DNA from 2 places in the Pseudoalteromonas sp. SG43-6 genome. Region 1 is predicted to be linked to the other one. Evidence: riboswitches for the same ligand, from Rfam matches in the RefSeq annotation. Region 1 holds a riboswitch; the other holds the start of a gene.

Region 1 (8,335 bases):
TGGAACCACCTGACCCCATGCCGAACTCAGTAGTGAAACGAAACAGCGCCGATGATAGTGTAGCATTTGCTATGTGAAAGTAGGACATTGCCAGGATCTAATTAAAGAAAGCCCGACTAGCAATAGTCGGGCTTTTTTACGTTTGCAGGAAAGTGATTTAGCAGTGAGTTAGCAAGGATTATGTTGGCGGGCAAAGGCAGCGCCAATCATTGACTCTTATACGTATAATACCAATCGACTTAAATATTTAACCATTCTAGCGAGCTAAATAAAGCGCTAACTGCGTTATAAATTAACAACTACATGTTAAAATTTATGCCTTGCTATCACTCTATTTATCTGTCGCTATAAATGGTCAGTAACTTAACACGATTGGTATAAGATCATTTTATTGTTTTGAAAAACTCGCAAACTCACTATAAAACTTGCGTTTAGGCCTCTACCTATGCGATAAAATCATTATATTTATCATACAAATAGTGGGGCTTCATGGCACGTAAAAAAACAACTAAATCAAAAGGTTCATCAGGACTCAATCGTAAAAACAGTGAAAGCTTCATAGTTAAATTTAGTAATCATGCTGATACTCAACTGTGTGCTTCTGGTTTGATGTATAAAGTAATAGATGAGATCTCTGGTGAGCGAGTAACTGACACTGATACCGTGGTCATCAATCAGCGTATTATGCTTGCTGATGGCAGCGTAATAGCTGATAGTTATAAAGCTGGAATGCCTGAAGTATTTACCTTAGATGAGGCAATCGAAGGATTACGAGAAGGTATTTTATTGATGTCGGTTGGTTCTCGCTATGAATTTGTAATTCCTGCAGAGCTGGCGTGGGGACGCAAGGGGAATGGTGGAAAAATAGGAGCTAATGCCGTTCTACATTTTGATGTGCGCTTAATCCGTTTAGGATGACCATTATGCTATAGTTAAAAGTACTTTTCTTTAATGTAAGAGGGTTTTATGCCGCCATTTTCTAGTCGCGTTTACTTATTACGCCATGGCGAATTGATTGAGCAAGGAGTCTTGGCCGGACAGACAGATTTTTTACTCAGTGAACTTGGCCGTGCGCAATTACATCAAGCGTGCAGTGAGCTAACTAATATTGAGCTTGTACAAAGTTCGACTTTGAAACGTTGTAGCGAATTTGCCAGATCTTTTAGCCATGCCCAGCAAATACCACTTTTTCTGACCGATCAGCTCCGAGAGTTTAATTTTGGTGATTGGGATGGCTGTAAATATGATGATTTGTGGCAACAGACGGACTCTCCTAGTATTGGCGATTTCTGGCAAAGCCCTTGGCAAGTAACCCCCCCTCATGGCGAAAGTATGAGGGATTTTTATCAGCGAATAGCAACGTGGTGGCAAACGTTACTAATTGATATTGCAAGTAATCGTACCCAAGCACAATTAGTTTTAACGCATGCCGGAGTGATCAAGCAACTATTAGGTATTATTTGTCGGTTACCAAAAGAGTCGAATCAGCAAAACATATTTTCAATCGGTTATGGGAAGCTCATTTGTATTGATATTTACATAGATGATAGCGATAAAGCATGGCCAAGAATTGTGTTTTAAAATACTATTTTTAGCCGTCTAGAAAGATATTAATTGAAATATTTACTCACCCGCCCATAATAGAGCCTTATGTATTTTGGAATGGGGTGTAACTCCTCAACTGTTCCCGCAACTGTAAGTCGCAAGCGCGATAAGTCAGATACAAAATACGTTAATTTATTACCTATTGAGCGGGCTAACTCTTCTATTATCACCATGATCATAATGGTTTGTAGTGTATTGGGTTTAGCTATTGCTAGAGAGATAACACATTGCAAATACCAGCAGTAATTGATCCCCCTTTACTTGAAGTAGCTAATTTATCGTGGTCGGTGGCAAATACCGCCATTTTGCACGATATTAATTTTGCAATAAAACCAGGCCAGTTTATCGGTTTGTTAGGGCCTAATGGCGCAGGTAAATCAAGTTTATTGCGTTGTTTATACCGTTACACTAAACCAGTGTGCGGTGAGGTTATATTTGCAGGGAAAAATATTTGGCAGCTAAGTGCGGATGAATATGCCAAGCAGGTTGCTGTGGTGCTGCAAGAAACACCTTCGCAATTTAATCTATCGCTTTTTGATGTAGTGAGTCTTGGCCTTACGCCGCATAAAAGCTTATTTAGTTCGACAACTAAAAATGATCAACAAATTATTTTTCAGGCGATTGAGCAAGTTGGCTTGAGCCATCATTTACAGCAATCGTTTGATTCCCTTTCCGGTGGCGAGAAGCAACGCGCATTGATAGCACGTTCAATTGTACAAAGCCCTCAATTATTAATTATGGACGAGCCTACCAGCCACTTAGATATTAAATATCAAATTCAATTAATGGAGTTGGCTAAATCGCTAAATGTAACGGTATTAGCGTCGTTCCATGATCTTAATCTTGCAGCAAGTATGTGTGATGAACTACTGGTGATAAAGCAAGGTAAGTTAGTTGCAACGGGTAGCCCAGAATACGTCATCACGGAAGAAATGCTTAGCGAAGTATTTGGTGTCTGTGCCGAAGTCTCGGCGCATCCACAGAGTAAACAATTAAATAAGGTCATTCCGCGTATTACCTATTTTTACGGTTATCAAGGTGGTGGCGTTGATGCAAAAAAATAATTATTTTGCAGTCAGCGTGGCGTTATTCTTTGCCTTGTCGAGCATTTTTATAGCACTTAGCTTTGGTGCTGCGACCAGTAAATTCATTGATGTATACCACAGTATTATAGGTCAGGGAGATGACTCCTTTATAGCGCGGATCATATGGCAACTGCGAATGCCACGAACATTGTTGGCGTTTTTAGCTGGCTCTGGTTTAGCTATTGCTGGTTTAATTTTACAAACCGTAACCCGTAACCCGTTAGCCGATCCTTACTTGTTTGGTATTTCATCGGGAGCCTCATTTGGTGTGGTATGTTTTATGACACTAACAGGAGTCAGCGCGGGAATAACAATGTCGGCCGCGGCATTTGTTGGTAGTTTATTGACTATGTTATTACTGGTTTTTATTGCCGGACGAGCTGGTCGCGGACAAGTTGAAAGTATGCTCTTGGCTGGGGTCGCTTTATCCTTTTTATTCAGTGCCTTTACCAGCTTACTTTTGTATTTTAGTGATCCACAGGCGATCACGGCTATTTTATTTTGGACGCTAGGCAGCTTTGCTCGCGCACAATGGTCAACGTTATGGTTACCCGCTTTAGTTATTATTAGTTGCACCGGGCTGATGATGGGTTTTCGTCGGCAACTAAATGCAATGTTACTAGGTGATGAAAGTGCTGCAACTTTAGGAATACCGGTACAGCGGTTTCGGTTATTAATGTTGGTATTGAGCTCATTGATCACTGCAGTGTTAGTGGCGATGTGTGGTGGTATTGGTTTTGTTGGTTTGATGATCCCGCATATAGTACGGTTTTTTGTGTCGCAAGGCACTATTACTGGTTTGATCATGACGGCTTTAGTTGGCGGTATATTTATGGTGTGGGTTGATGTGCTATCGCGTGTTTTACTTGCAAATCAAGAATTGCCAATCGGTGTTATTACTTCTGCAATAGGCAGTATTTTCTTTTTATCGTTACTTTATTTTCGCAAGCGAGAGAGTTAGTCAGATGTTTAATATACCTACAGTAACTAATCAATTTGGTCACCTCATCATTGATAAGATTAACCAAAAAACTAAACCGCTTGGTGCACTTGGACAGTTAGAACAATGTGCAATACAACTGGTTACTTTGTTTAGTCAAAAAGTGGCAAGCGAAGATGCTTTTAAAACCTTTGCACCTACAATCAAGAAGCCTACTTTGCTGGTATTTGCAGGAGATCATGGTGTTGCTGCACAAGGGGTATCGATAGCGCCCAGTGATGTCACTTCACAAATGGTAGCTAATTTTGTCAGCGGTGGTGCCGCTATTAATGTCTTTTGCCAACAGTTAGGTTGGCAATTAGAAGTGATTGATTGTGGTATTTTGCATCCAGTCACAGCGCCAAGTGTCCATAATTGCCGTCTAGGAAGTATAACAAAGCCACTTAATACAGACATGGCAATGAATACCGCGCAGGTACAGCAAGGCTTTAATAATGCTAAACAGCTGGTGCAGCAGCTCAGTCATAGTGGTTGTAATACAATTGCCTTTGGCGAAATGGGCATAGGTAATACCACCAGTGCAGCAGCGATTATGGCAGCTATGCTGAATTTACCTGCACAGCAGTGTGTTGGCAAAGGCACGGGTGTTAGTGATGATATTGTTACGCGTAAAATAACAGTTGTAGAGCAAGCGCTGGTATTGCATCAGTTACATTTAGCAGATCCTATTTCACTACTTGCAGCGTTAGGTGGCTTTGAAATTGTGCATATTACGGGAGCTATGTTGGCTGCGGCTGAGCAAGGCATGGCTGTAGTAGTTGATGGCTTTATTTGTAGTGCTGCGGCAATGGCCGCAATTAATATTAACCCAGCAGTGAAAGATTATTTAATTTTTGCACATTGCTCAAATGAGCAAGGCCATCGACTGATGTTAAACGCACTCGATGTTAAGCCACTGCTGCAACTTGATTTACGCTTGGGTGAAGGCACTGGCGCTGCGTTAAGTTTACCATTATTGCAAGCCGCACTTGGTTTTTATAATCAGATGGCTAGTTTTGCTGATGCTGGTGTTGAGCAGGTTGTCAGTTAATGCCTAACCTAGAGGCAAATAAAGTAACGCAATGGCAGTTACTGTTATTAGCAATTAGCTTTTTAACCCGGCTACCGGTGCAGTTGCGCTTTAATGTAAGCGGTGCTCATTTAAATCAAGCAAGTCGCTATTTTGCTTTAGTGGGTTTACTGCTTGGTGGATTATTAGCACTCAGCTACGGCATTTTTCAATTACTGTTACCAGCATCAATAAGTGTATTACTAATGATGGCGGTCGGGTTGTTATTAACAGGCGCATTTCATGAAGATGGCTGGGCCGATGTATGGGATGGTTTTGGCGGTGGTTGGCAGGTGTCGCAAAAGCTTGCCATTATGAAAGACAGTCGTCTTGGTACTTATGGTGCAGCGGCATTATTTATTATGCTGCTGGTTAAATTTCAAAGCCTACTCTTTCTTAGTGAGTCATTGATTACTGTATTGAGTGCAATTGTTATCGGGCAATGTGTAAGCCGAGTAGTGGCAACCAGTTTAATTATGGGGATGGAGTATGTAAGTGAGGATGCGACTTCAAAAGTAAAGCCGCTTGCTATGCACCTATCGGTCACTAGTTTAGTTATGTTACTTGTAACCGCCGCTACTTTACTGGTTAGCTTGATTGCTGTTGGTGTATTGTTATGGCAAACCGTATTCATTCTTATCGCAGTATTACTGATCCTAAGAGTCATTTTGATCCGCTGGTTTAAACAGCAGTTAGGTGGTTACACTGGCGATTGTTTAGGTGCGGCGCAGCAGCTAAGTGAAATTGCCATTTACTTGACTTTCGTGAGTGTATTATGAACGCTAACCACACATTTATTTTAGGCGGCGCACGCAGTGGAAAAAGCCGCTTTGCTGAACAGCTTGCACAGCAAAGCAATAAAAGCGTTATTTACCTCGCAACGGCGCAAGCCCACGATACTGAAATGCAAGATCGTATAGTCCATCATCAACAACAGCGCCCTGTCGATTGGCCGTTAGTTGAGGAGCCAATTGCATTGGCTGAAGCGTTACAAACACATAGCAGCAAAGATAACTGTATTTTAGTTGATTGCTTAACCTTATGGTTAAGTAACTGTTTATGTCACGCCACAAGTGATTGTTGGGATGAACAGAAATCAGCACTACTAAATACCCTTGAAAATTTACCGGGGCAAGTGATTTTTGTCAGTAACGAAGTTGGCCACGGTATTGTGCCTCTGGGCGAGCTAAGCCGCCGGTTTGTAGATGAATCAGGCTGGTTACATCAAGCCATTGCCGCAAAAGCTGCGCGAGTTGAATTTATAATGGCAGGTCTTGCCTTAACACTGAAAGGGCAGTCATGATGAAAACATTAATGGTACAAGGTACGACTTCTGATGCAGGGAAAAGTACTTTAGTTGCAGCATTGTGCCGGGTATTTGTTGAACGCGGGATCAAAGTTGCTCCATTCAAACCGCAAAATATGGCCTTAAACAGCGCTGTAACAGAAGATGGCGGCGAAATAGGTCGTGCGCAAGCACTTCAGGCGATTGCAGCTAAAGTGGCGCCACGGGTTGATTTTAACCCCATTTTACTCAAGCCCAATAGTGATACTGGCGCTCAAGTGATAATTCACGGTAAAGCCATTAGTAATATGGAAGCAGGTGCTTATCATGATTATAAAAAAGTCGCGATGGATGCGGTACTGGCTTCGCAACAGCGTTTAAGCGAAGAGTTTGAGCTACTGGTAGTTGAAGGGGCGGGCAGCCCGGCTGAAATTAATCTACGTGCGGGTGATATTGCTAATATGGGTTACGCCGAAGCGGTTGATTGCCCCGTGATCATTATTGCAGATATAGATAAAGGCGGTGTGTTTGCGCATTTGGTCGGTACTCTTGCGCTATTAAGCGAGTCAGAACAAGCCCGAGTAAAAGGCTTTGTGATCAACCGTTTTCGTGGCGATATAGGCTTATTGCAAGGTGGCCTTGATTGGCTTGAAGAGTACACCGGTAAACCAGTTTTAGGGGTGTTGCCGTATTTACATGATCTCGCCCTCGATGCTGAAGACGCGGTAGCGATAGATAATCAAGTAAGCCAAGCAAAAATAAAAATCGCAGTATTGCTACTTCCTCATATTAGTAACCACACTGATTTTGATGCGCTGCGTTTAAACCCGCAAATTGACATTAATTACATTCGCCATACTCAAGCAATTCCACACGTTGATCTGATCATCATTCCTGGCAGTAAAAATGTTATTAATGATTTAGCCTTTTTAAACAATGAAGGCTGGGGCGAGCAGATTCAGCGTCACTTGCGTTATGGCGGTAAGTTATTAGGTATTTGCGGAGGTTTGCAAATGCTCGGCACAGATATTTATGACCCTGAGGGTGTGGAATCAAGTAAAACACACTGTAAAGCTTTAGGGCTCGCTGATTTTGCCACTCATTTAGGGCAGCATAAAGTACTAACTCAAGCTGCCGGTGTGATCCATCTTGGCGGTCAACAAGCAAAAGTCGCAGGCTATGAAATACACGCCGGTTGTAGCGCAGGCCCAGCATTTAAAAAGCCTTTTTTACAATTTACTCAGCATCCACAGCATGTTGTGCAAGATGGTTTTATATCAGATGATGATTGTATAGCAGGTACTTACTTACATGGCTTATTTGATAGCAGTGCAGCTACGCAACTAATACTGGATTGGGTGTTGCCAAATAGTGGTATTACCCAATTAATAGATATAGACACACATCGCGAGCAGCAATTAACGCGCTTAGCCACGATGTGTAAAGAATATTTAGATTTAGAGAAAATAACGCAAATTTACCAAAACTGGGAAGGAGTTAATCATGAGCGACACACATAACGACAAGCACCAACAACGCCAACAAAAAGTAAAAGATAAAGTTGATGAGCGTATAGCCGCAGCACAAACTGAGAAAGGCGTTTTTCAGGTGATCACTGGTAATGGTAAAGGTAAATCAACCTCAGGGTTTGGCACGGTAACACGTTGTGTAGGCCATGGCATGAAAGCTGCTGTGTGCCAGTTTATTAAAGGTACTTGGCCGTGTGGTGAGCGTAATGTATTGCAAGGCGCAGGGGTTGAATTTGCCATTATGAACACAGGTTTTACCTGGGAGACGCAAAATAAAGAATCAGATACCGCAGCGGCGCAAGCGACTTGGCAAGAAGCAAAACGTATGTTGGCTGACGAATCAATTAATTTAGTATTACTTGATGAAATTACTTATATGATCACCTACGGCTACATTGATTTAGACGAAGCACTCGAAGTGATCGCTAATCGTCCGCCAATGCAATCTTTAATTATTACTGGCCGTGGTGCGCACCGCAAGTTAACTGACTTAGCTGATACTGTTAGTGAAGTGCGCAATGTTAAGCATGCATTTGATGCTGGTGTTAAAGCGCAAATAGGATTTGATTATTAATGGCTACGCTTAGGCTTGTACTCGTTTTATCGCTGGCTCTGTGCTGCTTTAAGCTCGTGGCTGATCCTAACAAGCAGCAATTAAGAATTATCGCCTTGGCCCCGCATATTGTTGAAAACCTCTATACCATCGGCGCTGGTGAGCAAATCGTGGGAACCGTGGAATATGCTGATTTTCCTGCTGCGGCCAATGATATCCCACGTATCGGT
Region 2 (8,335 bases), on a different contig from region 1:
CCGCTGATCTTCCATAAACCACTAAAAATAGCCTGCTGATAACCAAGCTCTAATTGTAAGCGTTCAAACGTTTCGGTGACTTGGGTTAAGTTGGTGATGTCAGTTTTAAACCAACGTAACTTCGCATAGCCGCCATAACCGTTCATAGTATGATAATGCGCACCTAATACTGCTGATTTACTTTGCTGTGGTGTTGCAGAGCCAATTAACCGATCTTTATGATTATAGGCTTGGGCATAATTAATAAATGCTTCATTAGTATCTTCACAACTAAGTTGGGCTGTACAATCTTGTTGCGTATTTGAATATTCAAAATAGGTTTTTAGTAATTGCTCTTGGCCGCCAAAAAAGCTCTCAACGCCAATTGTATAAAAAGCATCACTTGGCGTTAAGCCACTGTCATTTTTTCCCATTAGCTCAGTATAAAAAGCAATCGGTTGATTGGCTATGCTGGTTGAGTACTTAGCATCTAAACTGGTTAAGCGTTGCTTATTTGTTATTAGTTCGAGCGAATTGGGGGCTATTTCTGTGCTGGTTAAATAGTCTGAACTTGCGGTACTAAATGCAACCTCAAGCCCTGGTAGTGGTGTGCTGGCAAAGCGCATAGCCCAGTAGTCACCTTTTTCATCATTACTTAAATGTGGTTTTTGTTTTGCGTAAATACCAGTCAACTGCCAGTTACCAATGAATGATAGCCAGCTTGGGCCTACATATTGGGTGTTAGCACGGTTAATTCTTAGCCCTTTCATTGGTGCGGCATTATTCGACAGTAGCAATGCATTGTCGTTACCTGGCCCCCACCAATGGCTTACTTGTTCGGCGCTAACAGACCAATTGCCCATTAATACTGCTAAGTAGCTGCCATGATAGTTTATGTGTTCATCATCAAGTGGCTGATCAGCGTAATTAACACTAACTTTGGCGCTAACACGGTCGCCAGTGATAGAGCCATAGCTATTAATGCCACTTTTTTGTTGATCGCGTTTGCCAAAGCTTTGTTGCAAAGCCGGCTCACTATTGTAGTTAAGCCTCACACCAGAGCTACTGCCTTGTTTAGCGTTCTCTAAGGCATGTTTTACGTGTTGATAAGCAAATCGACTTTGTGTTGATAAACTGCTGCTTTCAATTGTATTTAAATCTCTGGCAATACCTTGCCACATCAAGGGATAACTATTGATCGGTTGTTTAATCACGCCTTGGTTAAAGAGCATCTCAATTGAGGCTCGTAATAAAGGGTCGTCACTTTCAATCCAAGGTGATGCAAACGCGGGTGTGGCAATCACAACAAGGGTGCTTAAATAGATATTTAACTTCATCCGTGTAACTTTTCCTGTAATGCTTTTACTACAATAGGGTGTACAAACTCACTGACATCGCCTTTATGACGCGCGACTTCTTTAACTAGGGTTGAAGAGATAAATGAGTTCTTTTCAGCTGGGGTTAAAAAAACACTCTCTAAATCAGGATTTAAACGACGATTCATATTGGCAAGCTGAAACTCATAATCAAAGTCAGACACCGCACGAATACCGCGGATCAGTACATTCGCACTATGATCGCGTGCTAAATCAGCTAGTAATCCAGAAAAGCCAATAACACTGACGTTATCTAAATGAGTGAGTAAACTATTGGCAATTGCTACCCGCTCATCCAGGCTAAAGCAGGGTTTTTTACTAGGATTGTGAGCAACTGCAACAATTACAGTATCAAACATTTTAGCTGCCCGCTGGATCAGATCTGTGTGTCCATTGGTTAATGGATCAAAGGTGCCAGGATAAATTGCGGTGACTTTCATAAATATCATCTTAGTGTTATTTTGAGGGTTATATTAACAGTCTTTGTTGTCCAGATCAGCCTGCAAATTGCGGCTGCATATTTTCATTTGTAAATGAGTTTATTTCAATAAGAAACAATAACTACGAATTATGGATTAGAAATTTTCAAGGTGGTATTTTATTGGATTATATTTGTATATACTGCGCGGCTAATAATACTGAGTGAATTATGGGCATTTACTCTAATAAAAATAATCAGAGTAGCAGGATATGAGTACCAAGGATAAAATAATTACAACCAGCATAATGCTATTTAACCAACATGGCGAGCGTGCGGTCACAACCAACCATATCGCTTCACATATGGGCATCAGTCCCGGTAATCTTTATTATCACTTTAAAAATAAAGAAGACATTATTCGCCATATTTTTGCATTATATAGTAAGCATTTACACACTCAATTTGTGCCAATGGAAAAGCAGGATGAAGCACTAACACACTTAACTGGGTATCTTGATGCTTTGTTTGAGTTGATGTGGCGTTTTCATTTTTTCTATGACAATTTGGGTGACATTTTATCTCGCGACGAAGTACTGAAAAAAGATTATATTGAGTTTCAAGAGGCTTTGTTAAGTCAAGTGCGCGAAATTGTGATTGGCCTGCGTGAAGGTGGGATGATCGCAATTGATGATGAAGATACCGTTGAACTTGCTCATATGCTAAAAATCACCGTCAGTTTTTGGACTCCTTACATTAAAGCCAGACGGTTAAGCGGTGAGTTAATGCAGCAAGATATTTATAATGGTATTTTAAAAGTGTTAGCGCTTTTTAAAGCATTTGGTACCGAGCAAAGTATCCCAAAAATTAACTTGTTACGCGAAAAATACAGTAAATTAGCGGCACAAGCAGAGCCTGTTTAATTAAACGCAGCGGTTGTTTATTTCCTAGACGTTAGATTTTTTGTTATAATCGCGCGCCCAACACGTGGGTGCGTGAATCCTAAATATTGTCTAACGAGTAAACTATGCTTAAATTTATCGTCAAACTCCATCCTGAAATAGCCATTAAAAGCCGCTCTGTGCGTAAACGCTTTACTAAGTTGTTAGAAAACAACATTAAAATTGTGTTACGCAAGCTTGACGAAAAAGTACAAGTACAAAATAACTGGGACAATATATCCGTCGTAACTAAATCAGATGACGCACAAATGCGCCTTGATTTTATCGATGGCTTACAACGGATCCCTGGTATTGTGCAGTTTATTGAAGTGACCGAAACTAACTACGAAAACCTGCACGATATTTACGAAAAAGCGTTAGATATGGTTGGCCACACCGTCGTGGGCAAAACATTCTGTGTACGTTGTAAGCGCCAAGGTAAGCATGATTTCACCTCTACCGATGTAGAGCGTTATGTGGGTGGTGGTTTAAATCAGCACGTCGATGGTGCCAGCGTAAGACTGAAAAATCCTGAAGTAACTATTCGTCTTGAAATTAAAGATGATAAAGCTTACGTCGTAACGCACACCCATCATGGTATGGCCGGTTTCCCATTACCAACGCAAGAAGATGTCTTGTCGTTAATGTCAGGTGGATTTGACTCGGGCGTTGCTAGTTATCAAATGATCCGTAAAGGCGCTCGTACCCACTTTTTGTTCTTTAATCTAGGTGGTGCGGCCCACGAAATCGGCGTTAAACAAGCCAGCTATTATATTTGGAAGCAGTTTAGCTCAACCCATAAAGTTAAATTTATCAGTGTTGACTTTGACCCCGTTGTTGCCGAAATTTTAGAAAATGTTGAAAACAGTCAAATGGGTGTAGTCCTCAAACGTATGATGATGCGTGCAGGCAGCCAAATAGCTGAAAAAATGGGGATTCAAGCGCTCGTTACCGGTGAGAGTCTAGGCCAAGTTTCAAGTCAAACATTAGCCAACTTAAGTGTGATTGACCGTGTTACCGAAACGCTTATATTACGCCCGCTGATCCAACACGACAAACAAGAAATTATAAACATCGCTCGTAAAATTGGCACCGCAGAAATGGCCGAAACTATGCCGGAATACTGTGGTGTGATTTCTAAAAAGCCTACAGTTAAAGCTAAAATTGCCGTAGTAGAAGCTGAAGAGCAAAAGTTTGATTTTGATGTGCTCAATACTGTTATTGAAAACGCACGTATTATGGATATTCGTGACATTGACGTTGAAGCTAAACAAGAGCTAAAAGAGGCCGAGTCAGTTTCTGATTTACCAGCTGATGCAGTTGTTGTTGATATTCGCTCGCCGGAAGAAGAAGATGCAGCACCGCTTGAAATTGATGGGATAGAAGTTGTGCATTTGCCATTTTTCCGCTTAGCGACCAAATTTGCAGACCTACCGCAAGACAAAGACTACTACTTATATTGCACTAAAGGTGTAATGAGTCAGCTACAGGCGCTTATTTTACATGAAAATGGCTTTGCCAATGTTAAAGTTTATCGCCCGTAAGGTTGATAGTTATTAATAACAAGCGCGAGTTAAATCGCGCTTTTTTTATGTCTGATAGCATCGAGTAAAGATTGATTGTGAGGGGTATTAATACCGAGTTGATTACCTTTTTGGCAAATATAACCGCACATCGCGTCAATTTCTGTGATGCGATTATGGGCGATATCTTGATGCATTGATGAGTAATTGTTTTTGGTATCACTCATCACTTGATAGGCGTTCGCTAATGCTTCAGCAAGTCGCATATTAATACCTAGTTTATTTGCTACGGTACACGCTTCGTTTAAGATATTTAAAATTATGCCACTAAACTGCGGTGCAGTCAGTGCGCCATTTTTCACATTGTGCAGCGCACTGAGTGGATTAATGGCTATATTAACGAGTAATTTTTCAAAGCGTAATTGTTGTATATTATTTGTGGTTGTTAATTCAGGAATAGCGTTTAGTAGATTTTTAACTTCAGCGAGTTGTGTTTTTGCTTGCTGGTTACAATCACCTAAAATGCTGCTCCCGATACCAGTATGCAACACACTAAAAGGTGTATCTTTGTAGCCCGCTAAACGTGTTGTTAAAAAATATAGTCCTTGTTGTTTTGTAAGTTCGCTATTTATTTCATCTACATTACCCATGCCATTGTGAGATAAAATCAATTGGCATTGAGCGCTTAAAAAAGGCTTTAGTTGCCTAAATGCGGTGGCAACTTGATATGCTTTAACAGTAAAAATAATAACATCGACTTGGCCGTGCTCGGATAATTGAGTCAGGTTTGTCAGTTGGCAATTAATTGTTTGTTTTGGCGCGTTTGCTTGTTGATAAAAACGAGGTTCGTCAATAGCATGCTTGGTAAGTAGGGTGACCCTGTGCTGTTGACTCAAATAATGGCTATAGAGCAGCCCAATGGCACCATCGCCAACGACGAATATATTAGCCATTTTGATTCTTTTTAAAACGAGAATAAATACCGAACAACAAAAAGAAACTAGCAGCCCCAGAAAAGTCAGCAACAACATCAGCAACAGAGGCGCTACGATAAGGGATTGTGCTTTGCATTAGCTCAATAGCAATGCCATAAAATGCTAATAACACGAGGTGAACGAATACAGGTAGCTTGAATGCTCTGACCATGACGGCTGCCAGAACAAAGAAAATAGTAAAATGTACTAACTTATCTAGGTGAGGCAGTGACGATACCCCAACGCCCCTAAAATCGCGGGCAAACAAAAAGGTAAATACCAGAATACTGATTAAAAATAGGGTTTGATAAACACGCCGAGTCACGAAAAATCCTAAATCGTTTAAAAATAGAGCCGTAGTATATCAAACAAATTTCGTATCGCAGCTGAACAAAGCATAGAAAAGTGTAAAGATTTATAAAATTTATATAGTATAATTATCGACAATATAAATTTGAATTAAAAATATCTTGCTAGGAGAGACTTATGCCTTCATTTGACATTGTTTCGGAAGTCGAAATGAACGAAGCAAAAAATGCTGTTGATAATGCCAACCGTGAGCTAGAAACTCGCTTTGATTTTAGAGGCGTTGATGCGTCAATAGAGCTTAATGATAAAACCATTAAACTAAAAGCAGAAGCTGATTCACAGGTTATGCAGTTGTTTGATATTTTAGCGAGCAAAATATCAAAACGCGGTATGGACGTATCAAGTTTAGAGCTGCAAGATATTTCACGTGCGGGAAAAAATGTTTACCGTAATGTTGCGCTAAAGCAAGGTATCGAAAAAGATATGGCTAAAAAAGTAGTTAAAGCCATTAAAGACTCTAAAGTGAAAGTACAAGCCGCGATCCAAGGCGAAGAAGTACGTGTAACGGGCAAAAAACGTGATGACCTACAAGAAGCCATGCAAGTAGTACGCAGTGCTGATTTAGGGCAACCATTTCAGTTTAAAAACTTTAGAGATTAGAAAGCTAGGAGCTAGGTTTCTAGGTGCTAGAAAAAGCCAAATTGCAGCAATGTAGTTTGGCTTTTTTAGTTTAGAACTTATGATTATTCCTAGAACCTAGAGTATTTAGATGTATAGCCGTCCATTGACTTTTGTGCTTAAAATAATCACAATAGCGGCCTATTTTCAAGGTGCTTGTGGTTACTTTCCAAGGTTGTTGATTAAGTACGGCAAGATAATCGGGAAGTTGGTGGCGTTTATAGGATATAAACGAAGTCCAACACTGCCCCCGCAACGGTGATACATACTTTTAGCTAAATTTATTAGCGAGTTATGTTAAGTCCGGAGACCGGCCTTGAAGCCAATTTACTATCACTTGTGCGGTGGGCGCGGGTCAGGGGATATCATGTTAAACAAATCTACTCTAGGCGTAGCAATTGCCGCTGCGTTGTCTTTTTCTGTGTCTGCAGAGCAATCAATTGAACGCCTGACGGTTACCGCTAATAAATTTGAGCAATCAATTACTGATGTACTTGCCAGTGTAACTGTTATTGAGCGCAGTGATATTGAAACAAGTAATGTCCGTGATTTACCGAGTTTACTAGCAACCCAAGTTGGTTTTCAAATAAATTCCAATGGTGGCTTTGGACAAAGTTCTGGCGTGTCACTTCGCGGTTCAAGCTCGCGACATACACTTATTTTGATTGATGGCGTACGTACGGGCTCTGCAACCCTTGGTTATAAATCAATTAGTAATATTCCTCTTAATTCAATAGAGCGCATTGAAATTGTTAAAGGCTCTCGTGCTGCAGTTTATGGGTCTGACGCGCTCGCTGGTGTGATCAATATTATTACTCGTACAAAGGAATCCGTCAGCCTAGATGCAACATTTGGTACTGATGCTTATCAAAATTATCAAGTTGCAGGTACAACGGTAGTTGATGCTGTTAAAGCGTCGTTTAATGCTGGGTTTGAAAAAACGGATGGCTTTGACGTATTGCAAGGCGTAGCGCCGGATGAAGATGGTTATGAGAACAAAAATTTAGGATTTAATATTTACTATGCAGATGAGCTGTTAGGTGAGCTTAAAGCGCTGGGTCAATACAGTGAAGGTAATGCACAATACGACAATGCTTTCTCGCCTATTGATAGTATCGTAGAAAATAATGAATTTGAAAATTATCAGCTAGGGCTGGGTTGGGATAAATCCTTTACCGATCATAAGCACTCAATTAATGTTGCTATTGCAACCGATGATTCTGACAACAAAGGCTATGATTACACTGGTGCGATTGTTACTAATAGTTATAAAACAAAACGTAAACAATTTGATTACCACGGCAGTTATAATGCAAGCCAAGTTTTAACCGTTAATGGCGGGCTTAATTGGTATAAAGATGAAATATATACCAATGGTAAGGCTTATCTAGCGGATAGCAAAGTAGCTAAAGCTGCATTTCTTGGGGGCTATTTTGATGACAATAAAGTCATTGCAAATTTAGCATTGCGTTTAGATGATGATGAGCAGTTTGGTAATGAAACAACTTACGCCGCAGCTGTTGGTTATCACTTAAATAAGCGTGCAACACTTAGATTGAGCCAAAGCACGGGCTTTAAAGCGCCAACATTTAATGATCTTTATTTTCCTGACCCTTTATCTCCAGGTAATCCAAATTTAGCACCAGAGACATCAACTAACCAAGAGTTAGGTTTGAGTTTAGACTTTTCTCAGGCAAAGCTTGATATATCAATATTCAGAAATAATATTGAAAACCTAATTGCATGGGCACCTAATGCAGCTGGTAAATGGCAGCCAGAAAATATAAATGAAGCACGCCATGAGGGTGTTGAGTTTAGCTTTGCCAATAAAGTACTTGGTTTTGATAATCAGTTTAATTTTACTTATTTAAATGCTGAAAATACCGAAACGGGTGTAGCACAAACTTATGTTTCACCACGTACTGTGAACTGGTCTGTTGCGAAGCAGTGGGGCGATTTTGATGCCGGTTTTGATATGCAGTACCGTAGTGATCGTCAAGGTAAAGTAACAGAGCTTAGTTCTTATACGTTATGGAACTTAACTGCAAATTATCAATTTAACAGTGCGCTTTCATTTTCTGCTCGTGTTGAAAACTTATTTGATAAGCAATACAACGCGGTTGACTCAAGTATGGAT

Evidence for each region. A riboswitch is a leader RNA that binds a small molecule or an ion and turns the genes downstream of it on or off. The one in region 1 is predicted to bind cobalamin.
Region 2: another riboswitch for cobalamin. It lies ahead of H5201_RS12955 (TonB-dependent receptor domain-containing protein); the one in region 1 lies ahead of H5201_RS19690 (ABC transporter ATP-binding protein).

Annotation. Positions count from the first base shown of each region.
Region 1 is NZ_JACJEZ010000062.1:199-8,533, forward strand. It holds rRNA gene rrf (5S ribosomal RNA) at 1-96, shown strand, start outside; gene H5201_RS19680 (FKBP-type peptidyl-prolyl cis-trans isomerase) at 490-918, shown strand; gene H5201_RS19685 (histidine phosphatase family protein) at 967-1,581, shown strand; cobalamin riboswitch at 1,622-1,747, shown strand; gene H5201_RS19690 (ABC transporter ATP-binding protein) at 1,833-2,669, shown strand; gene H5201_RS19695 (iron ABC transporter permease) at 2,656-3,651, shown strand; gene cobT (nicotinate-nucleotide--dimethylbenzimidazole phosphoribosyltransferase) at 3,656-4,720, shown strand; gene H5201_RS19705 (adenosylcobinamide-GDP ribazoletransferase) at 4,720-5,517, shown strand; gene cobU (bifunctional adenosylcobinamide kinase/adenosylcobinamide-phosphate guanylyltransferase) at 5,514-6,041, shown strand; gene H5201_RS19715 (cobyric acid synthase) at 6,041-7,543, shown strand; gene cobO (cob(I)yrinic acid a,c-diamide adenosyltransferase) at 7,527-8,126, shown strand; gene H5201_RS19725 (cobalamin-binding protein) at 8,126-8,335, shown strand, end outside.
Region 2 is NZ_JACJEZ010000027.1:42,489-50,823, forward strand. It holds gene H5201_RS12920 (capsule assembly Wzi family protein) at 1-1,316, opposite strand, end outside; gene coaD (pantetheine-phosphate adenylyltransferase) at 1,313-1,795, opposite strand; gene H5201_RS12930 (TetR/AcrR family transcriptional regulator) at 2,046-2,696, shown strand; gene thiI (tRNA uracil 4-sulfurtransferase ThiI) at 2,801-4,258, shown strand; gene H5201_RS12940 (ketopantoate reductase family protein) at 4,288-5,190, opposite strand; gene H5201_RS12945 (VanZ family protein) at 5,183-5,536, opposite strand; gene H5201_RS12950 (YajQ family cyclic di-GMP-binding protein) at 5,698-6,180, shown strand; cobalamin riboswitch at 6,354-6,532, shown strand; gene H5201_RS12955 (TonB-dependent receptor domain-containing protein) at 6,566-8,335, shown strand, end outside.